Regions from separate parts of the Streptomyces sp. NPDC057438 genome, predicted to be linked through region 1. Evidence: predicted binding sites of a transcription regulator. Region 1 holds the regulator's gene; the other holds the start of a gene.

Region 1 (7,306 bases):
CGGGGTCCTTGAGATGGGCCACGCGCATCCGGTCGGTCATGGGTGCGGGCCCGTGCAGCAGGTGTGCGCCGCGCTCGGTGATCTGCTCGCAGTACGCGTCGAGGTCGTCGACCCGCAGGACGACCAGCGACCTGTGTCCGTTCGCCGCGCCGGCCAGCTCGCCGAGGATCTCCGCCATCATCGCCCGGTCCTGCAGGGCGATGCCCGCGGACCCGACCGCCGGGCTGAACTTCTCGTACGGCCCCTCGGCCGCCCCGGACTGCGGTTTCAGCCCGAGGACGTCGGCGTAGAAGCGATAGCACGCGGCGAAGTCGGAGACGAGCAGTCTTACCTGTGCGAGTTCCACGATGCTCCCAGGGGTACGGGGACGGCGGCCGGGACCGGGGCGGTCAGGACCAGCGTCCGGTTCTGCCCAGCAGCAGCGCCCCGGCCGCCGTTCCGGCGGTCGACGTCCGCAGCACGCTGGGCCCGAGTCGGTACGCCCCCGCGCCCGCCTCGCCGAAGAGCGCCAGCTCCTCCGGCGACACGCCCCCCTCGGGCCCCACGACGAGCACGATCTCCCCGGCCGCAGGCAGCTCCGCCGTCGCCAGGGTCTCGTCGCCGCTCTCGTGCAGGACGGCGGCGAAGTCGGCCTTCGCCAGCAGTGCCGCGACCTGCTTGCTCGTGGCCGCGTCCGCGACCTCGGGGAACCGCGTCCGGCGGGACTGCTTGCCCGCCTCCCGCGCGGTGGCCCGCCACTTGGCGAGCGCCTTCAGCCCCCGGTCGCCCCGCCACTGGGTGATGCAGCGGGAGGCCGTCCAGGGAACGATCGCGTCGATGCCGACCTCGGTCATGGTCTCGACGGCGAGTTCACCCCGGTCGCCCTTGGGCAGCGCCTGGACGACGGTGAGCCGGGGCTCGGCCGGGGGCTCCTCGCGCAGGCTCCCCACGTCCATGACGACCAGCCGGTCCTTGCCCTCGGCGGCCTTCACCACACCTTCCAGCCACCGGCCCCGCCCGTCGGTGAGGACGACGTCCTCACCGGGCTTCATCCGCTTCACCGAGACGGCGTGCCGTCCTTCGGGGCCGTCGAGCACGATCTCCGGTCCCCGGCCGTCGAACCGGTCCACCACGAACACGGGTGCGGTCATCGGCCCTCGCTCCCGGTCTGGCCGCCGCCCTGGCTGCCGACCCGCGCGGCGGCCTGCTCGGCCTGCGCGGCGGCGATCTCGGCGGCCAGCACCGCGACCAGTTCCCCGGCCGGCAGGTTCCGGGCCATCCGGTGCCCCTGGCCGGCCCACAACGCCATGCCCTGCGCGTCGCCGGCCTGGGCGGCGGCCTTGCGCAGCGGTGAGGTGAGGTGGTGCACCTCGGGGTAGGCGACGGGCGCGTACGGGCCGTGCTCGCGCAGGAAGCGGTTGAGCAGGCCGCGGGCCGGGCGCCCGGAGAAGGCGCGGGTCAGCTCGGTGCGGACGAACAGGGGGTCGGTCAGGGCCTGCTTGTGGACGGCGTGCGCACCGGACTCGGCGGTGGCGAGGAAGGCCGTGCCGAGCTGGGCCGCGCTCACGCCCGCCGTGAGGAGGGCGGCGATCTGACCGCCGCGCATGATGCCGCCGGCCGCGACCATCGGCAGCGCCACGGCCTCGCGGACCTGGGCGACCAGGGAGAGCAGGCCGATGCCGGCGCAGTCCCGCTCGGGGTCGTCGCGGTGGGTGCCCTGGTGGCCGCCCGCCTCGACCCCCTGCACGATCACGGCGTGGGCCCCGGACCGCTCCACGGCCTGGGCCTCCTCCGCCGAGGTCGCGGTGACCAGGGTGAGCGTGCCCTTGCGGGCGAGGGACTCCACGACCTCGGGGGTCGGGCAGCCGAAGTGGAACGACACCACCGGCACGGGGTTGTCCAGCAGCACGGCGAGCTTGGCCTCGTAGCCGTCGTCGCGTCCGCTGTCCGGGTCGCCGAGCCCGGCGTCGTACCAGGTGGCCTCGCCGGCCAGCTGCTCCGCGTAGACGTCGACGGCAGCGGGCTCGGAGTACTCCGGCTGTGGCATGAACAGGTTCACGCCGAAGGGGCGCGAGGTGAGGGCCCGCAGCGCCTTGATCTCCTGGTACATCCCGTCGGCCGTCTTGTACCCGGCGGCGAGGAAGCCCAGCCCGCCCGCCTCGGACACGGCGGCGGCCAGCCGCGGCACGGACACGCCGCCCGCCATGGGGGCCTGCACGATCGGCAGCGGGACGAGATCGGTCAGCGCGGAGGACATGACGGCATGGTGCCACGCCCTCCGGGTGGAGCCGAATCGAGGCGGACGGTTGTTCGTCGGGTGCGGGTGGGCGGGGGTTGCTCGCGCAGTTCCCCGCGCCCCTCACAAGCACAGGCCCTGGCCTCCTGAACGACCAGGCCCGTGTCGATATGCGGCTCCGCCGCGTGGGCGCGATCGGCCCCACGCAGCCGCACCCGACGACGCACCCGCTCAGCGCCCGTTGAACGCGTCCTTCAGCCGGGAGAACAGCCCCTGCTGCCCGGGCTGGAACTGCCCCGTGGGCCGCTCCTCCCCCCGCAGCGCGGCGAGCTGCCGCAGCAGCCCCTCCTGCTCGGGATCCAGCTTCGTCGGCGTCTGCACCTCGACGTGGACGATCAGATCGCCCCGGCCGCCGCCCCGCAGATGCGTGACACCGCGGCCGTGCAGCGGGATCGACTGCCCGGACTGCGTCCCGGGCCGGATGTCGACCTCCTCCAGACCGTCCAGCGTCTCCAGCGGCACCTTCGTGCCGAGGGAGGCCGCCGTCATCGGGATCGTGACCGTGCAGTGCAGATCGTCACCGCGCCGCTGGAACGTCGAGTGCGGCAGCTCGTGGATCTCGACGTAGAGGTCACCGGCGGGACCGCCACCGGGCCCGACCTCGCCCTCACCGGCGAGCTGGATCCGCGTGCCGTTGTCGACACCGGCCGGGATCTTGACCGTGAGCGTCCGCCGCGACCGCACCCGCCCGTCGCCCGCGCACTCGGGGCAGGGGTTGGGGACGATCGTGCCGAACCCCTGGCACTGCGGGCAGGGCCGGGAGGTCATGACCTGGCCGAGGAAGGACCGCGTGACCTGCGAGACCTCACCGCGGCCGCGGCACATGTCACAGGTCTGCGCGGTCGTACCCGGGGCCGCGCCCTCGCCGCTGCACGTCGTGCAGACGACGGCGGTGTCGACCTGGATGTCCTTCGTCGTGCCGAAGGCCGCCTCGTCGAGGTCGATCTCCAGCCGGATCATCGCGTCCTGCCCCCGGCGCGTACGCGAGCGGGGACCCCGCTGCGACGCCGTGCCGAAGAAGGCGTCCATGATGTCCGAGAAGTTCCCGAAGCCACCGGCGCCGAAGCCGCCCGCACCTCCGCCGCCCGCCTGGGACAGGGGGTCGCCGCCGAGGTCGTAGACCTGCTTCTTCTGCGGGTCCGACAACACCTCGTAGGCGGCGTTGATCTCCTTGAACCGCTCCTGGGTCTTCGGATCGGGGTTGACGTCCGGGTGCAGCTCGCGCGCGAGCCTCCGGAACGCCTTCTTGATCTCGTCCTGGGAAGCGTCGCGGCGCACGCCGAGCACGGCGTAGTAGTCCGTGGCCACTCAGGACTCCGCCAGGATCTGTCCGACGTACCGTGCCACCGCTCGTACCGCTCCCATCGTTCCCGGATAGTCCATGCGCGTAGGTCCGACCACGCCCAGTTTCGCTACTGCCTCGCCGCCCGAACCGTAGCCGACGGAGACGACGGACGTGGAGTTGAGTCCCTCATACGCGTTCTCATGACCGATGCGTACGGTCATGCCCGAATCTCCCGCCTCACCAAGCAACTTGAGGAGGACGACCTGCTCCTCCAAGGCTTCCAGAACGGGCCGGATGGTGAGGGGGAAGTCATGTCCGAAGCGGGTGAGATTGGCGGTTCCGCCGATCATCAGCCGCTCCTCGCTCTCCTCGACAAGTGCTTCGAGGAGGGTGGAGAGCACGGTCGCGACCGTGCCCCGGTCCTCGACGTCGAACGCCTCCGGCAGGTCCTCGACCAGCCGGGGCACGTCGGTGAACCGGCGGCCCGCGACCTTGCTGTTGAGCCGGGCCCGCAGATCCGCGAGTGACGTTTCTCCGAACGGCGCCGGGCAGTCCACCAGCCGCTGCTCCACCCGTCCCGTGTCCGTGATCAGCACGAGCATCAGCCTGGCGGGCGCCAGCGCCAGCAACTCCACGTGCCGCACCGTCGACCGTGTGAGCGACGGGTACTGCACGACGGCGACCTGCCGCGTGAGCTGCGCGAGCAGCCGTACGGTCCGCGCCACCACGTCGTCGAGATCGACCGCGCCGTCCAGGAAGTTCTGGATGGCGCGCCGCTCGGGCGGGGTCATCGGCTTGACCCCGGCGAGCTTGTCGACGAAGAGCCGGTACCCCTTGTCGGTGGGGATGCGGCCCGCGCTGGTGTGGGGCTGGGCGATGAAGCCCTCGTCCTCCAGCGCCGCCATGTCGTTGCGGACGGTCGCCGGGGAGACGCCGAGGTTGTGCCGCTCGGTGAGCGCCTTGGAACCGACCGGCTCCTCGGTGCCCACGTAGTCCTGGACGATGGCGCGCAGCACTTGGAGCCTGCGTTCACTGAGCACCGCGCACACCTCCACTTCGCTCTCCTGCGGCTTCCCCTTGGCACTCACCCCGGGCGAGTGCCAGCACTCCCCGCCCAGTGTACGGCGGTGGGGTACGCCCCCGGCAAGGCCGGTCTCCGGTCGGGGGCACTTTCCTACTGGGGAGTACACGGCGACGCCGTCGCCGGAGCTACGGCTAGCGTCGGCGCATGACGGTGACTTGGGAAGAGTGCGGGTGGCAGGAATTGACGCCCAGGGTCGGACGATGCCGCCTGCCCGGCTGGGACTGCACGGCCGGGCTGGTGGTCGGGGAGGGCGCGGCCCTCGTGATCGACGCGGGTTCGAGCCTGCGGGAGGGCGCGCGGTTGCGCGGCGAGGCGTGCCGGCTGCTCGGTGGCGCCCGTGTGACACATCTCGCGCTCACCCACCCCCACTTCGACCATGTCTTCGGGGCGGCGGCGTTCGCCGGTGTGGAGGTCTTCGGCGCGGTGGGTCTCGACGGCGTCCTGAGCCGGGACCACGAGGCCCTCCGCGCGGACGCCGTGCACCACGGCCTTCCCCCGGCGGACGCCACCGAGGCCGCCGACCTGCTGGTACGCCCCCGGCACCTGGTCTCCGGCGAGTGGACCCTCGACCTCGGGGGCGAGGTCCGGGTGCTCCTGGCGAACGTGGGCCCCGGGCACACGGGCCACGACCTGGCGGTCCTGGTCCCCGGCACCGCGGACGGCTCCCGGGAGGTGGTGTTCTGCGGAGACCTGGTCGAGGAGTCCGGCGAGCCGCAGGCCGGACCCGACGCGATCCCCGCGCGCTGGCCGGCCGCCCTGGACCGGCTGCTGGACCTGGGCGGCGAGGACGCGCTGTACGTGCCGGGCCACGGGGCGGTGGTGGACGCGGCGTTCGTCCGGGCCCAGCGCGACGCCCTGGCGCGCCGTTTCGGCGTGTCGGACTGAGCTCGGGGGCATCCGGGCGCGGCTTCTCCTATCGTCACTCGAATGCGCCAGTACTCACCCGACCTGACCCCTCCCTGGAAGAAGCCGAAGCCGGCCCCCGAGGTCCCGGCCGATCCCGGTCTGGTCGTCGAGGAGCCCACCACCGGCTTCTGCGGCGCGGTCGTCGGCTGCGAGGCGGGCACGGTGACGCTGGAGGACCGCTTCGGCAAGCACCGTGTGTTCCCGCTGGAGCCGCGGGGCTTCCTGCTGGAGGGGCGGGTGGTGACGCTGGTCCGCCCGTCGTCGCCGGCCCCTGTCCGTCCCTCCCGCACGGCCTCCGGCTCGGTGGCCGTCCCGGGCGCCCGCGCGCGCGTCGCCCGCGCCGGGCGCATCTACGTGGAGGGCCGCCACGACGCCGAGCTCGTCGAGAAGGTGTGGGGTGACGATCTGCGCGTCGAGGGCGTGGTGGTGGAGTACCTGGAGGGCGTGGACGACCTGCCCGCGATCGTCGAGGACTTCGCCCCGGGACCGGACGCCCGCCTCGGGGTCCTGGTCGACCATCTGGTGCCGGGCAGCAAGGAGTCCCGTATCGCCGCGTCGGTGACCAGCGAGCACGCGCTCGTCGTCGGCCACCCGTACATCGACATCTGGGAGGCGGTGAAGCCGGCGTCGGTGGGCATCGAGGCGTGGCCGCGGGTGCCGCGGGGGCAGGACTGGAAGACGGGGGTGTGCCGGGCGCTGGGGTGGCCCGCGAACAACACCGGGGCGGTGTGGCAGGCGATCCTGGGGCGGGTGGGGTCCTATCGGGACCTGGAGCCGGAGCTGCTGGGGCGGGTGGAGGAGCTGATCGACTTCGTCACGGCAGCCGGTGAAGCCGCACCCCGGTGACCGTCCCGAACTCGCTCGTGTCCAGCTTCAGATCGAGCGATCCGAGCACCACCGGATCACCGAACTTGGTGATCCACTGTCCACGGTAGTCAGCTTGGTCCCCCTCTCCTACCGGATCGGTCAAGAGAACGCAGTGCGCCACGATGGGGTCGACGATCAGATGAGCGGGGATCTTGCCTGCCGCGTAGATAGATCGCTTGACGCCGTAGTCCCGGTCGACACTCGTTTTCGAGACCACCTCAACCACCAAGGTGGCCCACTGAGAGGGAACCAGACTTCCCGAGGCCGGAGCCACGCCGCGTTCCAGCACCAGCAGGTCCGGAATGGGCTCGCTGGCTTCGCCGTGGCCCTCCACATCCGCCGCGTACTTTTAGCGGCAGCCTACGAACCAGATTAGGTACCGAACCCCCGTTCCGCACCGATTCACCCCCAGAGTGATCAGTCCACCAGGTCCCGCACCACCGCGTCCGCCAGCAACCGCCCGCGCAGGGTGAGCACCGCACGCCCCTCCTCGTACGGGCCCGCCTCCAGCAGGCCGTCCGACAGGGCGCGCCCGGCCGCCGCGAGGCCCTCCTCCCGCAGCAGCGACAACGGGCACCCCTCCCGCAGCCGCAGCTCCAGCAGGATGCGCTCGACCCGGCGGTCCTCGTCCGCCAGCAGCTCGCGCCCGGCGCCCGGCGACTTCCCCGCCGCCAGCGCGCCCGCGTACGCGCCGGGGTGCTTGACGTTCCACCAGCGCACGCCGCCGACGTGGCTGTGGGCGCCCGGTCCCGCGCCCCACCAGTCGGCGCCCCGCCAGTACAGCTCGTTGTGGAGGCAGCGCCCGGCCGCGGAGGTGGCCCAGTTGGAGACCTCGTACCAGTCGAACCCGGCGGCCGACAGCATCTCCTCGGCGATCAGGTACCGGTCG
Region 2 (7,306 bases), on a different contig from region 1:
TTCCAGGGTTTCACCGGGGACTACCGTCCGCAACCCGGGATTTCCGCGTAACGCCCCAGGGACGAACCAACGCTCCGTCACCCGTTCGCATGGGGCACCACCGCGTCCGGGCCACACGCGCCGGCCGGGGCGGCCGAGGCGCGCGAGGCGCACCCGGGCGTGGTGCACCCGGTCGGCACGGCCGTCGCACACGGGGGTGACGGCGACGGCGACGTGCGGTCACGGAGGTGGGCCGGGCACCGGGCGAACGTCACTGACCGCCTGCCTCGTGTCCCTGACGGTCCCTCACCGGCGAACGGACAGATCGGCATCCACGCCGTACGAGGGCTGAGAACGCCGAGGCCCTGCCCCGAGGCTCGCCAGGGGTGAGCCTCGGGGCAGGGCCGGGGACGGGCAGAGCGCGCGCTGCGCGGCTGAGGCCCAGCCCCCGGCAACCGGGAACTGGGCCTCAGAAGTGCCTGCCGACGTGCGTGACGTCAGTGGGCGTGGCCGTGGCCGCCGTGGCCCGCGTCGGCCGGCTCCTCTTCCTTCTTCTCGACGACCAGGGTCTCGGTCGTCAGGAGGAGGGAGGCGATGGAGGCGGCGTTCTCCAGGGCGGAGCGGGTGACCTTGACCGGGTCGATGACACCGGACTTGACCAGGTCGCCGTACTCGCCGGTGGCGGCGTTGAAGCCCTGGCCCTTGTCCAGCTCGGCGACCTTGGAGGTGATGACGTAGCCCTCCAGGCCGGCGTTCTCCGCGATCCAGCGCAGCGGCTCGACGGCGGCCTTGCGGACGACGGCGACACCGGTGGCCTCGTCGCCGGTCTTGCCGAGGTTGCCCTCCAGGACCTTCACGGCGTGGACGAGCGCGGAGCCACCACCGGAGACGATGCCCTCCTCGACCGCGGCGCGGGTCGCGGAGATGGCGTCCTCCAGACGGTGCTTCTTCTCCTTCAGCTCCACCTCGGTGGCGGCGCCGACCTTGATCACGCACACGCCGCCGGCCAGCTTCGCGAGGCGCTCCTGGAGCTTCTCGCGGTCCCAGTCGGAGTCCGTGTTCTCGATCTCGGCCTTGATCTGGGCGACGCGGCCCTGGACCGCACCGGAGTCACCGGCGCCGTCGACGATCGTGGTGTCGTCCTTGGTGACGGTGACGCGGCGGGCGGAGCCGAGCACGTCCAGGCCGACCTGGTCGAGCTTGAGGCCGACCTCCTCGGAGATGACCTCGGCGCCGGTCAGCGTGGCCATGTCCTGCAGCATCGCCTTGCGACGGTCGCCGAAGCCGGGGGCCTTGACGGCGACCGCGTTGAAGGTGCCGCGGATCTTGTTCACGACCAGGGTGGACAGGGCCTCGCCCTCGACGTCCTCGGCGATGATCAGCAGCGGCTTCGAGGCGTTGGCCTGGATGACCTTCTCCAGCAGGGGCAGCAGGTCGGCGATGGCGCCGATCTTGCCCTGGTGGATGAGGATGTACGGGTCGTCGAGGACGGCCTCCATACGCTCCTGGTCGGTGACGAAGTACGGGGAGAGGTAGCCCTTGTCGAAGGCCATGCCCTCGGTGAAGTCCAGCTCCAGACCGAAGGTGTTGGACTCCTCGACGGTGATGACACCGTCCTTGCCGACCTTGTCCATGGCCTCGGCGATGAGCTCGCCGACCTGCTGGTCCTGGGCGGAGAGACCGGCGACGGCGGCGATGTCCGACTTCTCGTCGATCGGGCGGGCGGTCGCGAGGAGCTCCTCGGACACGGCCTTGACCGCGGCGTCGATGCCCTTCTTCAGGGCGGCCGGGGAGGCACCGGCGGCGACGTTGCGCAGGCCCTCGCGGACGAGCGCCTGGGCCAGCACGGTGGCGGTGGTCGTACCGTCACCCGCTACGTCGTTGGTCTTGGTCGCCACCTCCTTCACCAGCTGGACGCCGAGGTTCTCGTACGGGTCCTCGACCTCGACCTCGCGGGCGATGGTGACGCCGTCGTTGGTGATGGTGGGGGCGCCGAACTTCTTGTCGATGACGACGTTGCGGCCCTTGGGGCCGATCGTCACCTTGACCGTGTCGGCAAGCTTGTTGACGCCGCGCTCGAGGGCGCGACGGGCGTCCTCGTCGAACTTCAGGATCTTCGCCATGGGAGCGGTTCAGCCCTCTCGGAAAACGTGGGTGAAACGAACTGCGCCCCGGGCGCCCGGCTGATGATGGTCGCGGGGGCCAGGGGCGCAGCTCAAAAAACGATGGGTGAATTACTTCTCGATGATCGCGAGCACGTCGCGAGCCGAGAGGACGAGGTACTCCTCGCCGTTGTACTTCACCTCGGTGCCGCCGTACTTGCTGTACAGCACGATGTCGCCGGTCTTGACGTCGAGCGGCAGGCGCTCGCCGTTCTCGAAGCGGCCCGGACCGACGGCGAGGACGACGCCCTCCTGGGGCTTCTCCTTCGCGGTGTCCGGGATGACCAGGCCAGAGGCGGTGGTCTGCTCGGCGTCGAGCGGCTGGACCACAATGCGGTCCTCGAGCGGCTTGATGGCAACCTTGGAGCTGGTGGTCGTCACGATCCGACCTCCCCCTTCGGAGATCTCACGGGGTTAACTGTCTGAGGTGGCGACCAGGTGGATCCGTCGTCGCGGGTGCCGGACCTGCCCGTCGCTGGTTGGCACTCTCCAGGGGGGAGTGCCAGACCTGAGACTATGACTGCGATTAGCACTCGGTCAAGCGGACTGCTAATCAAGTCGGTCGCGGCGGGTCGGCGGGCGGTGACCGGCGGGCTTGAGCGGGACGCCGGTCACGTGCCGCAGGGGCGCCTCAGAGGTAGTCCTCCAGGCGGCCGACCGTCAGACCCTGCTCCTGGATCCGGCGCAGCAGCCGCGTCGTCATCTCCGTGAGGGTGGCGCCCTCGAGCTGGGCCGGGCCCCGGAACTGGGCCAGGACGATGTCGCCGGGGCGCAGGCGGTCGCCGACGGCGTAGCGGAGGTCGTTGATCTGCATGGAGGCCCGCCACAGGACGACGGCCGCGATGCCGCAGTCGGCGGCGGCGCGGAGCGTGGTGGTGTCGTGGACGCCGTAGGGCGGGCGGAAGAGGGTCGGCCGGGCACCGAAGCGCTGCCTGAGCTTGTCCTGCTGGCCGCAGATCTCGGCGCGCTGTCCCGCGTACGGCAGGCCGCGCAGGGCGGTGTGGTCGAGGGTGTGGTTCTGCACGGTCGCCCCGACGGCCCGCAGCCGGGCGAAGTGGCCGTAGCCCGGCCCCACGACACTGTCCGTCAGGAACATGCTCACCGGCAGCCGCAGCTCACGCACCATGTCGACGAACCTCGGGTCCTTCTCCGCGCCGTCGTCGTACGTCAGGAAGACCACCTTGTCCCGGGTCGGCACCCGGTCGACGACGGGCGGCAGCCCAGGGCCGGCCGCGCGGAGCCGGGAGGGCCGGTCGGGATTCTCGGGGGCGTGAGCGAGGGGGGCGGTGAGGCCCCAGCGGCGGTACGGGGGTGAGTGGGGGTGGGGGCGCGCGTCTCCGGGAGCGCGGGCGCCGTCCGCGCCGGGGGTGTCCGGGACCGGGCCCCGCTCGCGCGCGGGCGCGGTCGCCGAGGGCGGCGTCCCGACAGCCGGGGGCGAGGGCGGCCTCGTCCCCCGCGCCGACGGGCGGTCGTTCACCGTCGCTTCGGCCCCGGGCGCCGGCGCCCGGGAGGCACGGCCGGCGGGATCGGCCGCGCACCCGGCGAGGAGCAGGGCGGCCAGGGCCAGGAGCGCGGCAGGAGCGGCGAGAGCGGAGCGGACGCGGGAGCCCGGCGTACGCCCCCGCGCCCCGTCGGCCGTCACAGGTAGTCCTCCAGCCTCGCCACCGCGTAGCCCTCGGCGGTGGCCCGGTCCAGGAAGCGGCGGACCATGTCGGGCATGGTGCCCTTCCAGTCGGACCTGCCCCGGAAGTGGCTGAGGACGATGTCGCCGGGACGGAGCCGGCGGTCGGCTTCGCGATGCTCCCAGCGGTCGGCGAAGACCTCCTCGTTCCAGAGGGGGACGGCCTCGATCCCGCAGGACCTGGCGGCGCGCAGGGTGTCCCGGTCGTAGCTCCCGTACGGCGGCCGGAAGAGCGTGGGCCGCTTGCCGTACCGCTTCTCGATCACGTCCTGCATGCCGCAGATCTCGTGCTTCTGGGCGGCGTAGGAGAGGGCGGGCAGATGGCGGTGGTTGAGGGTGTGGTTGTCGAGGGTCACGCCCCGGTCCCGCATCCGCGCGAAGTAGCCGTAGTCCTCCTTGATCAGGTAGTCGCTGAGGAAGGCGGTGTACGGGATGCGCAGTTCGCTCATCATCCGCAGGAAGGCGGGGTCCTTCTCGGCGCCGTCGTCGATCGTGAGGAAGAGGACCTTGTCACGGGTGGGGACGGTGGTGAGGACCGGGGGCAGCCCGTCCTCCTCGTGGCCGTCGACCTCGAATCCCTTGCGTGTCCGGAGCACCGGCTTCCGCGCCGGGGGCGCCGGCGCGAGCAGGGGCACCCCGGCCAGCCCCCAGCGCTTCGCCGCGGCGACCCGCGCGGCGTGCGCCCGGCGCAGCTTCCCGGCGTACGCGTCGAGGGCACGGGCACCCGGCGCTTCGAGAGGCGGTCGCTGCCCGCGCTCCTGGCCGTGGGCGGGCCCCGCGGTGCCCTCCTGCTCGGCCACGCCCTCCCTGGCGTCGCCCCCGCCTCCCCCGGCGCACCCGGACACGATGACCGCGGCGGCGAGCACGGCGACGCCGCCCCGGACCGTGCCGCCCCCTCTCCAGAAACGCGCCCACTTTGCGATCTTTACATCATTTTGTCGTACAAGTCGCATGGCGCCGCATCCTCGCAGGGCCGGCCCTCCGCACGGCCCCGACACCGCCGTCCGGCCCCCACCGTCCACCGACTGGCCCACGCCCCCTCCCCCTGACCGACAATGGCCCGGTGAACGACCTGGACCCCGCCGCCTTCCTCACCCCCCTGCTCACCCCCGAGGGCCGCGCCCTCCTCGACGAGGTGCGCGACACCGAACCGGCGCGGGAACTGGCCGTGGCGACCCGGCTGCGCCGCGACCACCCGGCGCCCCTGGTGTCCGCGGCCCTCGCCCAGGCACGGCTGCGGCAGCGCGCGGCGGCGAAGTTCGGCGCGGCGGACGCGGGGCGGATGTTCTTCACGCCCAACGGAGTGGAGCAGTCGACCAGGACGACCGTGGCGGCCTACCGGGCCGCGTGCTTCCGGGCGCTCGGCGTGCGGTCGGTCGCCGATCTGTGCTGCGGCATCGGCGGGGACGCGATCGCGATGGCGCGCGCCGGAATCCGGGTACTGGCCGTCGACCACGATCCGCTGACGGCGGCGGTCGCCCGCGCCAACGCCGACGCGCTCGGCCTCGCCGAGCTGATCGAGGTGCGCGAGGCGGACGTGACGGAGGTGGACACCGCCGGGTTCGACGCCGTGTTCGTCGACCCGGCCCGGCGGTCCTCCGCGCGGGGCCGGATCTTCGACCCGGAGGCCTACTCCCCGCCCCTGTCCTGGGCCGTGTCGGCCGCGCTCAAGGCTCCCCTGGGCGCGCTGAAGATCGCGCCCGGCATCCCGCACGAGGCGATCCCCCCGGCCGCCGAGGCCGAGTGGATCTCGGACGGCGGCGATGTGAAGGAGGCGGTGCTGTGGTTCCGCGAGGGCGGCACCCCGGGGGCGCGGCGCGCGATGCTGCTGCCCGCGGAGGCGGGCATCCGGGCCTCCCCCGACACGATGCTGCCCGACCCTCCGGTCCGCCCGGTCGGCCGGTACCTGTACGAGCCCGACGGCGCCGTCATCCGCGCCCACCTGGTCGCCGAGGTCGCACGAGACCTGGCGGGCGGACTGATCGACCCCACGATCGCCTACATCACCGCCGACGAGCACCACGTCACCCCGTACGCCACCGCCTACGAGATCACCGACCGGCTCCCCTTCGGGGTGAAGAAGCTGAAGGCCCTGCTGCGGGAGCGCGAGGTCGGCGTGCTGACCGTGAAGAAGCGGGGCTCGGCCGTGGAGCCGGAGGAACTGCGCAAGAAGGTCAAGCCGCAGGGGCGCAACTCGGCCACGGTCTTCCTGACCCGGGTCGCGGGAGCGCCTTCGATGCTGATCGGCCGCCCCGTCTGACCCCTACGGACCTCGGGCGACCCTCCTCACGCCCCCTCCTCCGCCCGCGCCAGCAGCAACGCCCGCTCCCGCTCGTTGCGCGCCAGCCCGGCCGCCCGTACGAACTCGGCGCGGGCCTCCTCCGTCCGGCCCAGCCGCCGCAGCAGATCCCCGCGGACGCTGGGCAGCAGGTGGTAGTCGCGCAGGGCCGGTGCGGCGGTGAGGCCGTCCACGATCTCCAGGGCGGGACCGGGTCCCTCGGCCATGGAGACGGCGACCGCACGGTTCAGCTCCACCACGGGGGACGGGGCGCGGGCGGCCAGCAGGGCGTACAGGGTGGCGATCTTCGGCCAGTCCGTCTCCGCGTAGGTGTACGCCTGGGCGTGGCAGGCGGCGATCGCGGCCTGCAGGGCGTACGGACCAGGGGCGCCCGGCGCGCAGGCGGTGGCGCGGCCGAGGGCGGTGAAGCCCCGGGCGATGAGCGGGCGGTTCCAGCGGCGGCGGTCCTGGTCGGCGAGCAGGACCGGCTCCCCGGTGGGTCCCGTGCGGGCGGCGGTCCGTGACGCCTGGAGTTCCAGCAGGGCCGCCAGGCCGTGCACCTCGGGTTCCTTCGGCATCAGCTGGGCCAGCACACGGGCCAGCCGGAGGGCGTCCTCGCACAGGGCCGGGCGCAGCAGGTCGTCGCCGGCGGTGGCCGCGTACCCCTCGTTGAAGATCAGGTAGATGACCTCCAGCACGGAGTCGAGGCGGGCCTCGCGGTCGGGGCCGTACGGCACCTCGAAGGCGACGTTCCGCGTGGCCAGGGTGCGCTTGGCGCGGACGACGCGCTGGGCGATCGTCGGCTCGGGGACCAGGAAGGCGCGGGCGATCTCGGGGGTGGCCAGGCCGCCGAGGAGGCGGAGGGTGAGGGCGATACGGGCCTCGGCGGAGAGCACGGGGTGGCAGGCCGTGAAGACGAGGCGGAGCAGGTCGTCGTCGATGTCGTCGGGGTCGGACGGCCGGTCGAGGTACGGCCCCGCCGTCTCCAGGTCCCGGCCCACCTCGGCGAGTTTGCGCGCGTACCGTTCCCGGCGGCGCACGAGGTCGATCGCCCGGTGCTTGGCGGTGGCCGTCAGCCAGGCGCCCGGATTGTCCGGCACCCCGTCCCGCGGCCACTGCTCCAGCGCCGCCACGAGCGCGTCCTGGGCCAGTTCCTCCGCGATGCCGACGTCCCGCACGATGCGCGCGACCCCGGCGATGATCCGG

Evidence for each region. Region 1 encodes HrcA, which represses chaperone genes, less so after heat shock. Its sites were predicted from a motif close to TTNGCACTCNGNNNNNCNGAGTGCNAA; they were not measured.
Region 2: the regulator HrcA is predicted to act here: its motif matches at 2,668-2,694, upstream of groES (co-chaperone GroES).

What each region holds. Positions count from the first base shown of each region.
Region 1 is NZ_JBHVDD010000025.1:72,647-79,952, reverse strand. It holds gene ACFU5F_RS16685 (VOC family protein) at 1-346, opposite strand, end outside; gene ACFU5F_RS16680 (16S rRNA (uracil(1498)-N(3))-methyltransferase) at 390-1,130, opposite strand; gene ACFU5F_RS16675 (nitronate monooxygenase) at 1,127-2,236, opposite strand; gene dnaJ (molecular chaperone DnaJ) at 2,447-3,583, opposite strand; gene hrcA (heat-inducible transcriptional repressor HrcA) at 3,584-4,600, opposite strand; gene ACFU5F_RS16660 (MBL fold metallo-hydrolase) at 4,789-5,529, shown strand; gene ACFU5F_RS16655 (DUF3097 domain-containing protein) at 5,572-6,396, shown strand; partial or broken gene ACFU5F_RS16650 (Uma2 family endonuclease) at 6,365-6,754, opposite strand; gene hemW (radical SAM family heme chaperone HemW) at 6,835-7,306, opposite strand, start outside.
Region 2 is NZ_JBHVDD010000001.1:293,441-300,746, reverse strand. It holds gene groL (chaperonin GroEL) at 477-2,102, opposite strand; gene groES (co-chaperone GroES) at 2,214-2,522, opposite strand; gene ACFU5F_RS01470 (polysaccharide deacetylase family protein) at 2,773-3,783, opposite strand; gene ACFU5F_RS01465 (polysaccharide deacetylase family protein) at 3,780-4,775, opposite strand; gene ACFU5F_RS01460 (methyltransferase domain-containing protein) at 4,886-6,082, shown strand; gene ACFU5F_RS01455 (RNA polymerase sigma factor) at 6,109-7,306, opposite strand, start outside.